3 regions of the Klebsiella sp. PK01 genome follow, and region 2 is predicted to be linked to each of the others. Evidence: predicted binding sites of a transcription regulator. Region 2 holds the regulator's gene; each other region holds the start of a gene.

Region 1 (4,756 bases), on a different contig from region 2:
CCGTCGAGGTCGGAGAACAGTTCGGCAATCGGTTCGATGCGCTCGTAGTGCTGCCGGGTCGGGGCATACAGCGCCTTCGCTTTCTCGATATCACCGGCTTTTACCGCATCGGTAAAGGCTTTAGTACCGCTAACCAGCTGCGCTGTCTCCGCGGTGACGTAGGCTTTATAGGCAGTAATCGCCTCGCCAAGACTCAGCACCGCATCGGCTTTCGCCGCATCTTTGCTGGTTTCACCGGTGACAATCAGCTTACCTTTCGGGTTAGTCAGCAGGCCACAGGTCATATCGTATTCGCCCGGCTGCAGGTTAGCCGTCAATTTTTGCGTGAATCCTGGCGCGATGTTTTCCCGCTCCTCGACCACCATTACCCCTTTCAGGATCTCCCACTCCAGCGCTTTCTGGCTGTGGTTCTGGATGATGAACTGGGTTTTACCCGCCTTCACCGTTACCTGCATAGGTTCGCACTGCTTATCGTTGACGGTAACTTTGACCTGCGGAATATCCGCAGCCTGAGCGTAAAAGGCGGAACTGAACAGCGCGGCGACGGTTAACTGCAGCGCAGTACGGCGAAAATGAATCATCATGACCATCCCTTTCGAAAAGTATGTTGTAACTATATTAATCAGCGGCGCCTGAATTACGCGGCTCGCGATGCTGTCGTTTTGCTGCCCGGCGGCAAGGCAAAGCACACCAGCGCCGGGATCAAATAGAGGAGATAAACCGCCACTTCACTGACGGTGGGCGTCTCCTGATAACCAAAGATGCCTTCCAGCAGCGTGCCGAACAGCGTATGCGTCGATACCACGTTGCTAAGGTCAAAGGCGACATTCTGGAAGTAATTCCACAATCCCGCCTCGTGGAAGGCGCGAATCGCCCCGGCGGCCAGACCAGCCGCCACCAGCAGGATAAACAGACTGGTCCATTTGAAGAACACGCCGAGATTAAGACGGATACCGCCCCAGTAAAGCAGGAAACCTAATACTACCGCCGTCGCCAGCCCGAGCATCGCCCCCAGCGGCGGCCAGATGCCCACATCCTGCTGGAATGCCGCCAGCAGGAAAAAAACCGACTCCAGGCCTTCGCGGGCAACCGCAAAAAACACCATCATCACCAGCGCCCAGCCGTGGTTATTCCCGCGCTGTAGCGCGTTATCCACCGCCTGCTCCAGCTGTTGTTTGACGTTGCGCGACACTTTACGCATCCAGAACACCATCCAGGTGAGGATAAATACCGCTATCACCGCCACGATGCCTTCAAACAGTTCCTGCTCGCGCTGCGGAAATTCTCCGGTGGTCTCGTTGATAAAAATCCCCAACCCGAGACAGAGCGCCGCCGCGAGGAATACGCCAATCCACATGACGCCGATCCAGCTGCCGCGCTGGGTTCGTTTTAAATAGCTGGCAATCAGGCTGACAATCAGCGCGGCTTCCAGCCCTTCGCGTAACATGATGAGAAATGGAACAAACATGCCGAAACCCTTAAATGTGAACCGCAGTCAACGGATGCAAAGATAGGTAAATATTTATGATAGTGATTATCATTACAACAATGAGAAACACAAGCGAAATGTTCAGGGAATGATGACAAGTTGTAAATTAATCGCTACAAAATAGTCACTTACGAAAATATCTCACCAGCTAAGCATTAAAATGGCAAATAGCATGATTTTTTATGTCGCATATTTACCGGACCGTAGCGCTGTGGCTAAATGGCGGTCCTGATTTATCTGCGAAATAAATAACATGACTCAAATTTTGCATTTCCTGCTGGCGCTGGCGGTTATTCTCGCCCTCGCCTGGCTTGCCAGCTATGACCGTCAAAAAATCCGCATTCGCTACATTCTGCAGTTAATTATTATTGAAATCACCCTGGCTTTCTTTTTCCTTCACGCCGAAAGCGGGTTATGGGTAGTGAAAAATATTTCAGGCTTTTTTGCCTCGTTACTCGGGTTCGCCGCTGAAGGGACCAACTTCGTATTTGGCGGGATGGGTGAAAAAGGGCTGGCCTTTATTTTCCTCGGCGTACTGTGTCCAATCGTCTTTATTTCCGCGCTGATAGGTATTCTGCAACACTGGCGTATTCTGCCGATCTTTATTCGTCTGATCGGCACCCTGCTGTCGAAGGTGAACGGCATGGGCAAGCTGGAATCATTCAATGCCGTCAGCTCGCTGATCCTCGGCCAGTCGGAAAACTTTATTGCTTACAAAGGCGTACTCGGGGACCTCTCTCCGCGTCGCCTGTTCACGATGGCGGCGACCGCCATGTCAACGGTATCGCTGTCGATCGTCGGCGCCTATATGACCATGCTTGATGCGAAATACGTGGTGGCGGCGTTGATTCTTAATATGTTCAGCACCTTTATTGTGCTGTCGATTATTAACCCTACGCGCCCCGGCAGCGAAGCTGAAATAAAGCTTGAAAAGATGCATGAATCGCAGAGTTTCTTTGAAATGCTGGGCGAATATATCCTGGCGGGCTTTAAGGTGGCGATGATTATTCTGGCGATGCTAATCGGTTTTATCGCCCTGATTAGCGCCGTTAATGCGTTATTTGCGACCATTTTCGGCCTAAGCTTCCAGCAAATTCTCGGTTACGTGTTTTATCCGCTGGCGTGGCTGGTGGGTATTCCATTAAGCGACGCGCTAAATGCCGGGAGTATTATGGCCACCAAGCTGGTCGCTAACGAATTCGTGGCGATGATCGAGCTGCAGAAAATTGCCGCCAGCATGACGCCGCGCGGGCTAGGGATCCTTTCCGTGTTTCTCGTCTCGTTCGCCAACTTCGCCTCCATTGGCATCATTGCCGGGGCGATTAAAGGGCTTAACGAGCAACAGGGCAACACCGTTTCCCGCTTCGGCCTGCGTCTGGTCTATGGCGCGACGCTGGTTAGCCTGCTGTCCGCCAGTTTTGCCGGGCTGGTGCTGTAACTCGTCGGGCGGGGGCTCTCCCCGCCCTGTTCGTCAGAAATGTACGCACACCGGCTGATCAACGCGCATAACGGACTCCTGGGCGAATCGCGTCTTATACGTATTACGCAGCGCTTCAATCCCCTGCTCACTTTTCGCATCATTGCTGTGAATCAGCATCAGCGCCTTACTGGACTCGCGGGCCACTGTGCCATTGTTACCTAACCACTGGCCGCGGGCATCAAAAACCGTCAGGCCATCGCGAAAACGCGGCGTCACATCGCGGTCGACAAACTGCTGCCACTCCTGGGCGGTAATATCTTTCCCCGCTGGCCGGCTAAGGCCGAAATAAAGGGTGGTTTGCACCATCGCGTTGTCCGCCGGGCAGACGTTATTATCAACGCGCGCGGCGCTTTTCTCGGATGGCGCCACGCATCCTGTCAACAGTGCGGCAACGATCAGCGCCGCGGCGGTTTGGGGTAATTTCATTTGCTATCCTCATTGTTTTTTGTACCCAGATATCAGCGTATTTTCAGTGAATTAGCAAGAGCAGCGCGAACATTACTCTCTGGCGATACGGCGTATTTTCTTTTGTTCTACACTGATAAACACAGCCTGGGCGAAATTCTTTTTTAAATTATTTCCTGCGTTTTTTATTTCAAAGACTTCTCTATAGTTGAGCGTTTTTAACTGGCCTGGCGGCCGCGTAAAATAACAACTGGAATAATTCATGATAGAAAATAATGAGTTAGCTAATATTGAGAAAAGAATTGTCACCCGCTTTCTCGATATGTTTATTAAGTTCGGCTTGATACTGGCGCTGGCCTCCTTCTGCTTTACCGTCTTCTCGCCGTTCCTGAACATGATGCTATGGGCGCTGATCCTGGCCGTCACCCTCTACCCTTTACATCAACACATCGCGCGACGTATCGGCGGGCGACAGGGGCTGGCATCAACTATATTGGTATTATTCGGCCTGCTGATTATCGTCATCCCGACCATTTTCATGGTGACCTCGCTTGGCGAAAGCGCCGGTAGCCTGATTGATAAGGTCAGCGGCAGCGATCTGACGCTGCCGCCGCCATCGGCCAACGTCGCCTCTATTCCACTCGTCGGCGGTAAGCTGTATGCGTTCTGGCTGAAGGCCTCGGCGGACCTGCCGGCGGTACTGAGCAGTTATCACACGCAAATTGGCGAGGCGGCGAAACTGGTGCTCGGCGTGCTGGCAAGTATGGGCGGCGGGCTGCTGGGCTTTGTCCTCTCCTTTATTGTCGCTGGCGCCATCATGACCTGGGGCGCGGCAGGCGCCAACAGCGCTAAACGTATCGCCATCCGTATCACCGATGAAACTAAAGGTGTTGCCCTGAGCCGCCTGTGCACCGGCACCATTCGCGCCGTCGCGCAGGGGGTGATCGGCGTGGCGCTGATTCAGGCCTTGCTGACGGGAATTATCATTGCATTGGCGGGGATCCCGGCCGCCGGTATCTTCTTCGTGCTGGCGCTGGTGCTCGGTATCGCGCAAATCCCGGTGATACTGGTCACCGCCCCGGCGATTGCCATTATGTGGATGACCGGCGACCACGGCACCGCGGTTAATATTGTGTTTACCGTCCTGCTGATTGTCGCCGGGATGGTCGATAACGTCCTCAAACCGCTTATGCTGGGCCGCGGCGTAGACGCGCCGATGCCGATCGTTCTGCTCGGCGCGTTGGGCGGCATGGCCACCGATGGCATTCTCGGGATGTTTATTGGCGCCACTCTGCTCTCCATCGGATATCTGATCTTCATGAACTGGGTAAACGAAGGCGCGGCGAAGTAACCGCCTGACCGCCAGCAGCTCTCCGCCGGGC
Region 2 (4,756 bases):
CGCTGGGTCATGGCCGGAAATACGGCGCAAAAGCCTTCGCAATAGCGGCAGGCGTTACAGACCTGCATCACCCGTTCGACTTCCGCTTCCGGCTCGGTGATGATTTGCGCCTCGATGATCAGCTTTTCAAGCGACTTCATGATGTTTCTCCTGCTGTGCCGCCAGGGCGGCTTGCTGACCGGCAATGCGGCCGAATGTGGTGCCAATCGACATGCCTACGCCGGCGGTATAGCCTTTGCCCAGTACGTTGCCGGCCATCATTTCGCCGGCGACAAACAGGTTGCGGCTCGGCTTACCGGCAAAGTGGACGGCGGCGTGTTGATTGACGTACAGCCCGAGGTAGGTGAAGGTGATCCCTGGACGCAGGGCATAACCATAATAAGGCGGCGTATCGATAGGCCGCGCCCAGTGGGTCTTCGGCGGCGTCAGGCCGGAGGTGGTGCAGTTATCAAGACGGGTATGGTCGAACTGGCCTGGCGTACAGGCGGCATTGTAGCTGGCGATGGTCTGTGACAAACGTTCGCCGTCCAGCCCCAATTGGCGCGCCAGTTCTGCGATGGTATTGGCCTGGGCGCCCGGAAATACCGGCGGCATAAATTGTCCAACGGCTTTGCTGTCGATGATCGAATAGCCGATTTGCCCCGGCTGGTGGGCGACCAGACGGCCCCAGATGGCGTAACGTTTGGGCCAGAAATCTTCCCCTTCATCATAAAAGCGCTCGGCATCGCGGTTCACCACCACCCCCAGCGACACGCAGTCGACGCGGGTACAGATGCCGCCGTCATAGAGCGGCGCCCGGGCGTCAATGGCGACGCAGTGCGACTGTGAAGGATCGCCGATGATATCGGCCCCGGCATCGATCATAAATTTGAGCAGCACTCCCTGATTAAAACGGGTGCCGCGGATGAGAAAGTTGTCTGCAGGCCATTCGCCGCGCTCATTTTGCCCCCAGGCTTCGCGCAGCCACTCGCGGTTAGATTCAAAACCGCCGGCGGCGAGCACGCAGGTTTTAGCGGCGATCCGCTCAGTGCCTGCCAGCGCGGCGACGAATTCGCCATCACGTAATTCAAGCGCCTGTACCGGGGTGTTATAGCGGATCTGTACGCCCATCTGTTCGGCGCTGCGGTAATAGGCATTGACCAGGGCTTTGCCGCCGCCCATAAAAAAGGCGTTAGTGCGGGCGACGTGCAGGGCGCCGGATAACGGCGGTTGAAAGTTAACGCCATGGCGGCGCATCCAGTCCCGACAGTGCGACGAGGTGCGGATCACCAGACGGGCCAGCGCTTCGTTGGTATTGCCGTCGGTAACGCGCAGCAGATCCTGCCAGTATTCTTCTTCCGGATAGCTGTCGACTAAGACATCCTGCGGCGCATCGTGCATACAACGCAGATTACGCGTGTGCTGAGAGTTACCGCCCCGCCATTCCCGCGGCGCGGCTTCCAGCAGCAGTACGGATGCGCCTGCTTCCCGGGCGGTTAAGGCGGCGCATAACGCGGCGTTGCCGCCGCCAATCACCAGTACATCCACCATTATCGGCTCCATTACGCTTTGACTAATTGTTAAATTTGTAATGGAAATGTAAGGTGCAGGGGGCGGCAGGCGCTATGGCGTGAAGCTAAAGGGGGGTTTAGTGTGTGTAAAGGCTGGCGCCCGGCCAGTTGCCGGATTCAACTAGCTGGCGCATGACTTTTGCCAGCATTACCCGTGCCGCAAGGCCTGCCGGGGTGAGTTCGTCATCGGAAAGACTGACCAGAAAATTCGGTCGGCTAAGTACCGGATTATCGACGCCGATCACTCTTAGCGCCTGGCTGTCGAGATGAGAAATCGCCGCGCCCGGCTGCAGCGTGGCGCCGAGCCCGTCACGAACGGCGCGCATCAGCAGGGCCAGGCCATCGATTTCAGCCACCACGTCAACGTTGATGGCGTGCTCCTGGCAAATAGCGTCCAGCCTGCCGCGCAGGCCATGCCCCTGGCTTGGCATAATCAGCGGGATGGCGGCCAGTTGGTTCGGGGAGATGCTATCGCCGGGCAGCGGCGCCAGCACGTCATGGGCGCCAATCAGGAACAGACGTTCCTCAAGAATGGGTCGGGCGCTCCAGCGCAGGATCTTCTCTTTCTGGAAAACGATGGCTAAATCGAGCTGGCGGGTGTTGATCATCCGTTCCAGATTGCCGGAGAGGCTCTCCACCAGGTGCAGGCGGACGTCGGCGTAGCTTTCGCGCATGGCGTTGATAAAAGGTACGCCCAGTACAGAAGCGGTGCTCGGCGCCATACCGACGCTGACGTGACCGGAAAGGCGCGCTTCACGCGCGGCGAGAATTGCATCGTCAGCATGGCGCAGCGCCAGTTGCGCCTGCGAGTAAAAGGCGAGGCCGGCGCTGGTGGGCATTACGCCGCGCGAAGTCCGTTGCAGCAGGCGGATAGCGAGTTCATTTTCCAGACGCGCCATTTGCTGGCTGAGCGCAGAGACGCCAATATTCAGATCGAGCGCGGCGCGGCCCATACTGCCGGTTTCCACAATGCGGACAAAATAGCGTAGCTGGCGCAGCTCCATATTGACTCTCCGTACAAGGCGTTATGCTCTGACAGAATACGCATGCCGGCGGATTTCGCCCATAAAAAAGCCAACCTTGAGGTTGGCTTTTTACGACAAACGAGACGGGAAATTATTTATTCACCGCATCGTGGGCATGTTCATCTTCGCGGCAGTCGCCTTCCGCACAGTGGCCGTACAGGTACAGGCTGTGGTTGGTTAAGCGGATGCCGTGTTGCGCAGCAATTTCACGTTGGCGGGATTCGATAGAATCATCGCTGAACTCGATCACTTTGCCGCAATCGAGGCAAATCAGGTGATCGTGGTGGTGCTGCTGAGTCAGCTCGAATACGGATTTACCGCCTTCGAAGTTGTGACGAGTCACGATGCCTGCATCGTCGAACTGGTTCAGCACGCGGTAAACGGTAGCCAGACCAATCTCTTCACCCATATCGATCAGGCGTTTATATAAATCTTCCGCACTGACGTGATGGTTATCCGGTTCCTGCAACACTTCCAGAATTTTCAGTCGGGGAAGTGTGACTTTCAGGCCAGCCTTCTTTAATGCGATATTGTTGTCAGTCATGCGGAATCTGTCCTGTTGCTAAAGATCGGCTTCCTTCAAAGGGAAGCAATACAGAGAATCACCCGATGTAATGCGTCTCATTATAGAGCTGCAACTCTGAAATGAAAACTGCAACCATCGCGCCTTGTAAGCTGTCAAAAACGAATTACCAGCTACAAACTGTGTCACGTGACCTCGTGGAATCAGAGGACATTGTACAGATATGTGATGAAAAGTTAAAAACTTGTAGCTATTAGTTTGATTGCTTTTATCTATTAATTCAGCGCAGCTTAATAGCTGCGCTGTTTGATTCTTAGGCGTTTTTGATTTCTTCCAGATGCAGCTCTTCGGAAATCTGCTTCACCCACTTCTCAACGCGCTCGTTGGTCAGTTCCGGCTGACGGTCTTCATCAATCGCCAGACCTACGAAGTGATCGTCGTCTGCCAGGCCTTTAGAAGCTTCAAAGTGGTAGCCCGCGGTCGGCCAGTGGCCAACGATGGTTGCGCCGCGCGGTTCAATGATGTCACGAATGGTGCCCAGCGCATCGCAGAAGTATTCTGCGTAATCTTCCTGGTCGCCGCAGCCAAACACGGCTACCAGCTTACCGTTGAAGTCGATCTCTTCCAGCGTCGGGAAGAAGTCGTCCCAGTCGCACTGCGCTTCGCCGTAGTACCAGGTTGGGATGCCGAGCAGCAGAATATCGTGGCTTTCCAGATCTTCTTTGCTGCTCTTGGCAATGTCGTGAACTTCAGCAACGTCTTTACCGAGCTGCTTTTGGATCATTTTTGCAATATTTTCGGTGTTGCCGGTGTCGCTGCCAAAAAAGATGCCGATGATTGCCATGAGTAAAATAACCTCTTGAAACTTAATGATGTGGTAGTGGCATTATGCCTACAGTTAACGGCAATCATAGCAGAACAGGGAAGGGCGCGGAAACAGCAATAACGTCCTGGTGCACACTCTGCTACATGAAAGCGATTTTTTTGCGTTTTTCAGACTTCGCCCTGGTTACGCAGGCAGGCCAGTTGGTGCATCAGCATCTCTTCGATAAGATCGCTGCGGCTCATGTTGCGGGCTTCCGCCAGCTCATTAAGCGCGTCGACCGCATCGGCGTTGAGCTTCAACTCAACGCGCTTCAAGCCGCGAACTTTATCGCGTTTGAGCTGATTGCGTTTGTTGATGCGCAGTTGTTCATCGCGCGAAAGCGGATTGGTTTTCGGTCTACCCGGGCGACGCTCATTTGCGAACAAATCTAATGTCGTTCGGTCCGTTTGTTCTTTTGCCATGATTCAGAGTGACTTCGGGGAAACAAGCTGCCGGGCTATAGCCGGCGCAGATAGCGCGCCATAATACATCAGGCGAACCGCCGCGCCAACGACCGCGGGCATTATGCCGCGCGGTCGGGCGTTTTTTAGCCACTCAGGCTTCAATTGTGCTCAGATAACGGCGAATTGCGCGTAAAACCGCCTCGGGTTTTTCCGCATGCACCCAGTGTCCGGCGCCGGCAATGACGTGAGCGCGGGCCTGCGGGAATTGCGCCAGCAGCGCGTCGCGGTATTCATCGGTAACATAAGGGGAGTTGCCGCCGGGAATAAATTGCGCCGGGTGCGGCCAGGCTGGCACCGTTTCCCAGCCGACAATATGCGGGTATTGATCC
Region 3 (4,756 bases), on a different contig from region 2:
TTGCCCGGTGGCATAGACCTTAAGCAGGGCGTCGCCGTGCGGGTCGAAGAACTGGATGCTCTGGCGGCCGTTATCGTTGAGGTGGAACACGCTCGACCACTGGCTGAGGAACAGGCGCAGGTCGAGCGCCCGCGGGTTGAGCACCAGCCCGGCGTGGCCGCTCAGGTGTTGATGGGTAAATTCGCCGACCTGCTCGTGCACCGCGTATTCGTTGCGGCAGATGCATTTGGTTTCGCCGACGCTCTCCAGGGCGGCGATAATCGCCCGTACGTCGTCGTGTAGACGCACGGCATCGTGACCAACGCGCGCGGCGGTTAATTCGGCTTCGCTAATTCCCATCTCTGCGGCGATGTCGCGGGCATATTTGGCGGTGGAGCGGGCTTTGGTGGCCTGGTAGCGCTGCCACAGATCGTCGTGTGCGTTTTGCATAATCCACATCCTTCTCTACGATGAATATCCCCGGCCCGCGGGCCGGGGTGCAGGTTTGTTATTATTCGGGCGATCAGAAATCGATATTCACGCCCAGTTGCCAGGTCCTTCCGGGCATCACAGCCAGCGCTTTATCGTTGGCATCCTGATTAGTACTGGTCTCGATGTTGCGGCTGCTCAGGTAATCCCAGTATTTACGGTCGGTAATGTTGTAAACCCCGCCGTTGAGACGAACGTTCTTCGCCACCTGCCAGTAAGCGGTCCAGTCCAGCATGCCGTAGCCCGGCACGCGCATATATTCGGTGCTGGAGTCGGCGATGGCGGAGCCGGTGTTGTTGTAGCTCTCGCGGCTGGTGGCGGTGGCCTGTTTGCCCTTAACAAAGGTGGCGGTCAGCGCCGTACCGTAGCGCTTAGCCGGATCGTCCCACGCCACGCCGACGATCGCTTTCATCGGCGCGACGCTGTCGAGGTCGACGTATTTATCGCCGTAGTAGCTGGATTTCGATTTCCCTTCGCTATAGCCCCAGGCGAGGGTGGCGCTCAGGCCATCGACCTGCTCAAACCAGGTGCCGAAGTTAAACTTAGTGCTGATCTCGCCGCCGTAGATATAGGCTTTATCGCGGTTTTCCGCTTGATAAATGGTGTAAATATTCGACGGGACGTTAGTGAATTTGCCCGGATTGTTGGCGCGCGAATAACGCGTATAGGCGATAAAGTTCTTATAGCTGTTGTAGAACAGCGCGGTACGCACGGTGATGCCTTCGGTGACTTCGCCCTTGATACCCCATTCGATATTGTCGCTGGTCTCGGTTTTCAGATCGTTGTTGCCGATTAGCGCGTACTGCTGGCTGCCGGCATAGCTGGAGCCCAGGTTCCACGAACCATACAGCTGGCTGGCATTCGGGAACTGCGCGCCGCGCTGGTACTGCAGATAGGTCATCAGCCGCGGCGTAATGTCGTACTGGAACGCCAGTGACGGCAGCACTTGGGTATCGCTGTTTTTACCATACAGATTCGCCACCGACGATTCGGTGAGCACGCTGCTGTTGGCGCTAAGATCGGACAGATCTTCCGGTTTAGTCGACTGATGCGTCACGCGTACGCCGGGAATAATCGCGAAATTGTGGCTATCGAGATCGAAGTTGATCTTATCCTGCACGTAGCCGCCGAGGGTGTAGCTGCGGCTGTCTGCTTCCGGCTGCATAATTTCGCTGTAGACGCTGGGGATCGGCGACTGGCTAAACGGCCGCTGGGTTTTGGTCGTGCTGGCATTAAAACCGGCGCTCAGGTCGTGACGGCCGATGCTTTTCGCGAGCGCGGTCTGCAGGCCCCAGGTATCGGTATCGTAGTCGGAATTGACCGTCTGCATTTTGCGGGTGACGCTATCCGGCATCCAGGTCCAGTCGTGAGCCTCGGTATGCTGGTAGTAAACCTTGGTCGAGACGCTGTCGATGTAATCGTTCATCGGCGTCCAGTCGTCCTTCAGGCTCAACCCCCAGCGCCGCGTCTGGTTGGTCTGGTTGGCGGTACCGATCACGCTGTTACCGCTGGAGTCCCACGAATCGAAGTGGCTGTGGTTGGTCTTGTGATAGTAGTCGAAGGTGCTGGTGAACTTATGTTCATCGTTCGGCTGCCAGATGCCGGAGGCCATAAACGCGTCAGAGTGCCAGTTTGCCGGGTAAGCGTCGACGGTACCGCTGTTGTTCTCGGTTTCCTGGCCATCGCGGCGGCTGTAGACGAAAATGCCGCGCAGCGTTTCATCGCCGCCGGCGACGGTGACGCCGTTATGCCAACTGCGGTCGGAAGAGTCGTAGCCGCTCTGGTAGCCAAAGGCGCTGGTTTTGTCCGGGCGCAGATAGTCATCCGCCGATTTCGGGCGGAAGGAGACGTTGCCGCCGATTGAGCTGTTAGCGGTCTCGGTTGAGGTGGCGCCCGACTGAATATCCACGCTGCCGTACATATAGGGGTCGATATAATCGCGGCCAATGCCAAAGGTGTTGAGGCCGGAACGGCCGACGTAGCCGCGGCCGGTGGCGTTCGGCTGGGCAATGCCGTCAACATCGATGCCGACGCGGTTACTTTCAAGACCGCGGATGTTGTAGCCGGTATAGCCGCCGCGATCGAAACCGCTTTTACCGTTGCCGGAACCGCCGCTGGCGCCGGTGGCGCTGATGAGGGGTTCATAGCGCATGATTGAGCCGAAGTCGTTGGCGCCTTTGTCCTGCAGTTCCTGCGCGCTCACCGAGTGCTCGCTGCCGGCTTTCAGCTGTGGGGCCGGGGCGGTCACCACCATCTGTTCCGCGCTATCCGTCGTGTTATCCTGGGTCACGGCCGCGATAGCGGCATTCTGCGCGATTGCTGCGAGCAGAGAAGTCGCCAGCAGGCTTTTCTTACGCCATGCTGCTGATTGAGTCGATTTGTACATTAGTAGCCACGCCTTGATAATTATTAGTATCGGCTCACGCGTTACTTCCAGAGTGCAGGTTGGTCCGTGTTTTCCCTGGCGGACAGTGGTATTCCTGATTTAGTAATTGCGAATGGTAATGATAGGTATTATCGTTTGCAACAAAATATTTACCTATACCCTAAATAATTCGAGTTGCAGGCAGGCGGCGACGCAGAGAATCCCCTGGAGCTTACTCAAATAAGTGACTGGGGTGAGCGAGGAAGCCAACGCACATGCAACTTGCAGTCTGACGGGTATATTCTGCATTTTGTTTACATTCCTTCGGACGGGAGCAACACAACATGACTCATAAAGCGGCGGTTACCATAACCTACTGTTCCCAATGCAACTGGATGCTGCGCGCCAGCTGGATGGCCCAGGAGCTGCTGCATACCTTTAGTACCGATATCGCTTCGGTCACGCTGGTGCCCGGTACCGGCGGCATTTTTACGGTGAGCGTCGATGAGGCGCTCATCTGGGAGCGCAAGCAGGACGGCGGTTTTCCGGATGCGGCCGAGCTGAAACGGCGGGTGAGAGACGTCTGCTTCCCGGAAAAAGCGCTGGGGCATGTGGATAATGCCGGGAAGCAGGTCTAAAACGGCTGGCTGTGATTAACGTCCTAGCTCAACGTTGACCAGCACGCTTTGTCGGCGGGTGCGGATAATGGATACCGCCTCTTCCAGTACGCCGGGGAGATCTTCCGCCAACGAAACTGTCAGCGCAGCCGCGCGGCTGGAGGCGGCGAGGGCGGCGAAATCTGGCGACGACGAGAACGCGGTGGCCGGGATAGCGTTCATTTTAGCGGCATAGCCGTCGGGATAGAGCGCCCGGGTGCCGCCCGCCACCGCTCCCCAGCCGCCATTGTTGCCGACCACCACCAGCACGGGGAGCTTCATCACTTCCGCGATGTGGTGGCACACCGCCGGATTGGCAAAGAGATAGGAGCCGTCGCCCACGGCGGCGATGATAAGCTCACCCCGCCGGGCGAGCTGCAGCCCCAAGGCGATGGGCAACGCTTCACCCAGACCGCCCGCCAGCGCTTCCTGGTAATAACTGTCCGCCTGAGTCAGGCCGGCAAACTGCGGCATTGTTGTCAGTTCGGAGACGATCTTCCCCTGGTGTTGGTTGGCAAGCTGACCCAGGCAATAGCTCAGCCAGGGTTTGCCAATCGCTCCTTTTTGGCCGGCGTGGAGGAGGGCTTCACGTTGGTCCTTCGCGTGTTGTATCAGGCTAAGCACATGCTTTTCACGTTCAGCCACCTGCTGTTGCTTCGCCGCCACAAGCGGCTGGAGCGCCTCTTGTAAAAGTTCGAATACCTCGTCGGTTTCTCCGGCCAGATTGATATCGGCGCGATAGCCGCGGACGGGGTAGCGGGAAAAAAGCGGATCGGGGCCGATCTGGATCACCTTACAGCTTTCGTTGCAGCGGCTTTCTTCGATGATCCACGGGGCCTGTGAGTCGATAATGATGATGACGTCGGCAGCGGAAAGCCAGCCTTTGGGATCGCTGCCGGCCAGCATAGGATTGTCGCTGCTAAGGGTGACTTCAGTACCCCAGTATTCCACCACCGGAATAGCCCACTCCTTAACCAGGGTATTGAGCCGCGCAAAGCCACCAGACGTTCTTGCGCCGCGCTGGGCGAAGATGACCGGCTGTCTGGCATTGGCTATCGCATCGGCGGCGCTGGCAATATCCGCCCGCGTTGGCGCATAGCGGACCGGCTGCTGGGTGGGGGAGGCATAAAGCGCTTGTTCATCGATGGTGAACGTTTCGCATAGCGGCTCGCGGGGCAGGCTCAAATACACCGGCCCCTTTGGCAATGAACGGGCTATCGCCCATGCTCTGTCAACATGCTCGCCGACCTGATCGGCAATGCGTAAT

What was found. Region 2 encodes Fur, which represses iron uptake genes when iron is present. Its sites were predicted from a motif close to ATAATAATGAGAACNACTATCAA; they were not measured.
Region 1: the regulator Fur is predicted to act here: its motif matches at 1,519-1,541, upstream of efeU (iron uptake transporter permease EfeU).
Region 3: the regulator Fur is predicted to act here: its motif matches at 2,967-2,989, upstream of AC22LX_RS10340 (TonB-dependent receptor domain-containing protein).

The regions. Positions count from the first base shown of each region.
Region 1 is NZ_JBYEZM010000010.1:3,798-8,553, forward strand. It holds gene efeO (iron uptake system protein EfeO) at 1-584, opposite strand, end outside; gene efeU (iron uptake transporter permease EfeU) at 638-1,468, opposite strand; gene AC22LX_RS22760 (NupC/NupG family nucleoside CNT transporter) at 1,743-2,927, shown strand; gene AC22LX_RS22765 (DUF3574 domain-containing protein) at 2,961-3,395, opposite strand; gene AC22LX_RS22770 (AI-2E family transporter) at 3,637-4,725, shown strand.
Region 2 is NZ_JBYEZM010000004.1:483,590-488,345, forward strand. It holds gene tcuB (tricarballylate utilization 4Fe-4S protein TcuB) at 1-140, opposite strand, end outside; gene tcuA (FAD-dependent tricarballylate dehydrogenase TcuA) at 127-1,530, opposite strand; gene tcuR (tricarballylate utilization LysR family transcriptional regulator TcuR) at 1,628-2,554, opposite strand; gene fur (ferric iron uptake transcriptional regulator) at 2,667-3,119, opposite strand; gene fldA (flavodoxin FldA) at 3,412-3,942, opposite strand; gene ybfE (LexA regulated protein) at 4,092-4,385, opposite strand; gene ybfF (esterase) at 4,519-4,756, opposite strand, start outside.
Region 3 is NZ_JBYEZM010000003.1:145,768-150,523, reverse strand. It holds gene AC22LX_RS10345 (hemin-degrading factor) at 1-429, opposite strand, end outside; gene AC22LX_RS10340 (TonB-dependent receptor domain-containing protein) at 503-2,854, opposite strand; gene AC22LX_RS10335 (Rdx family protein) at 3,178-3,471, shown strand; gene AC22LX_RS10330 (thiamine pyrophosphate-requiring protein) at 3,487-4,756, opposite strand, start outside.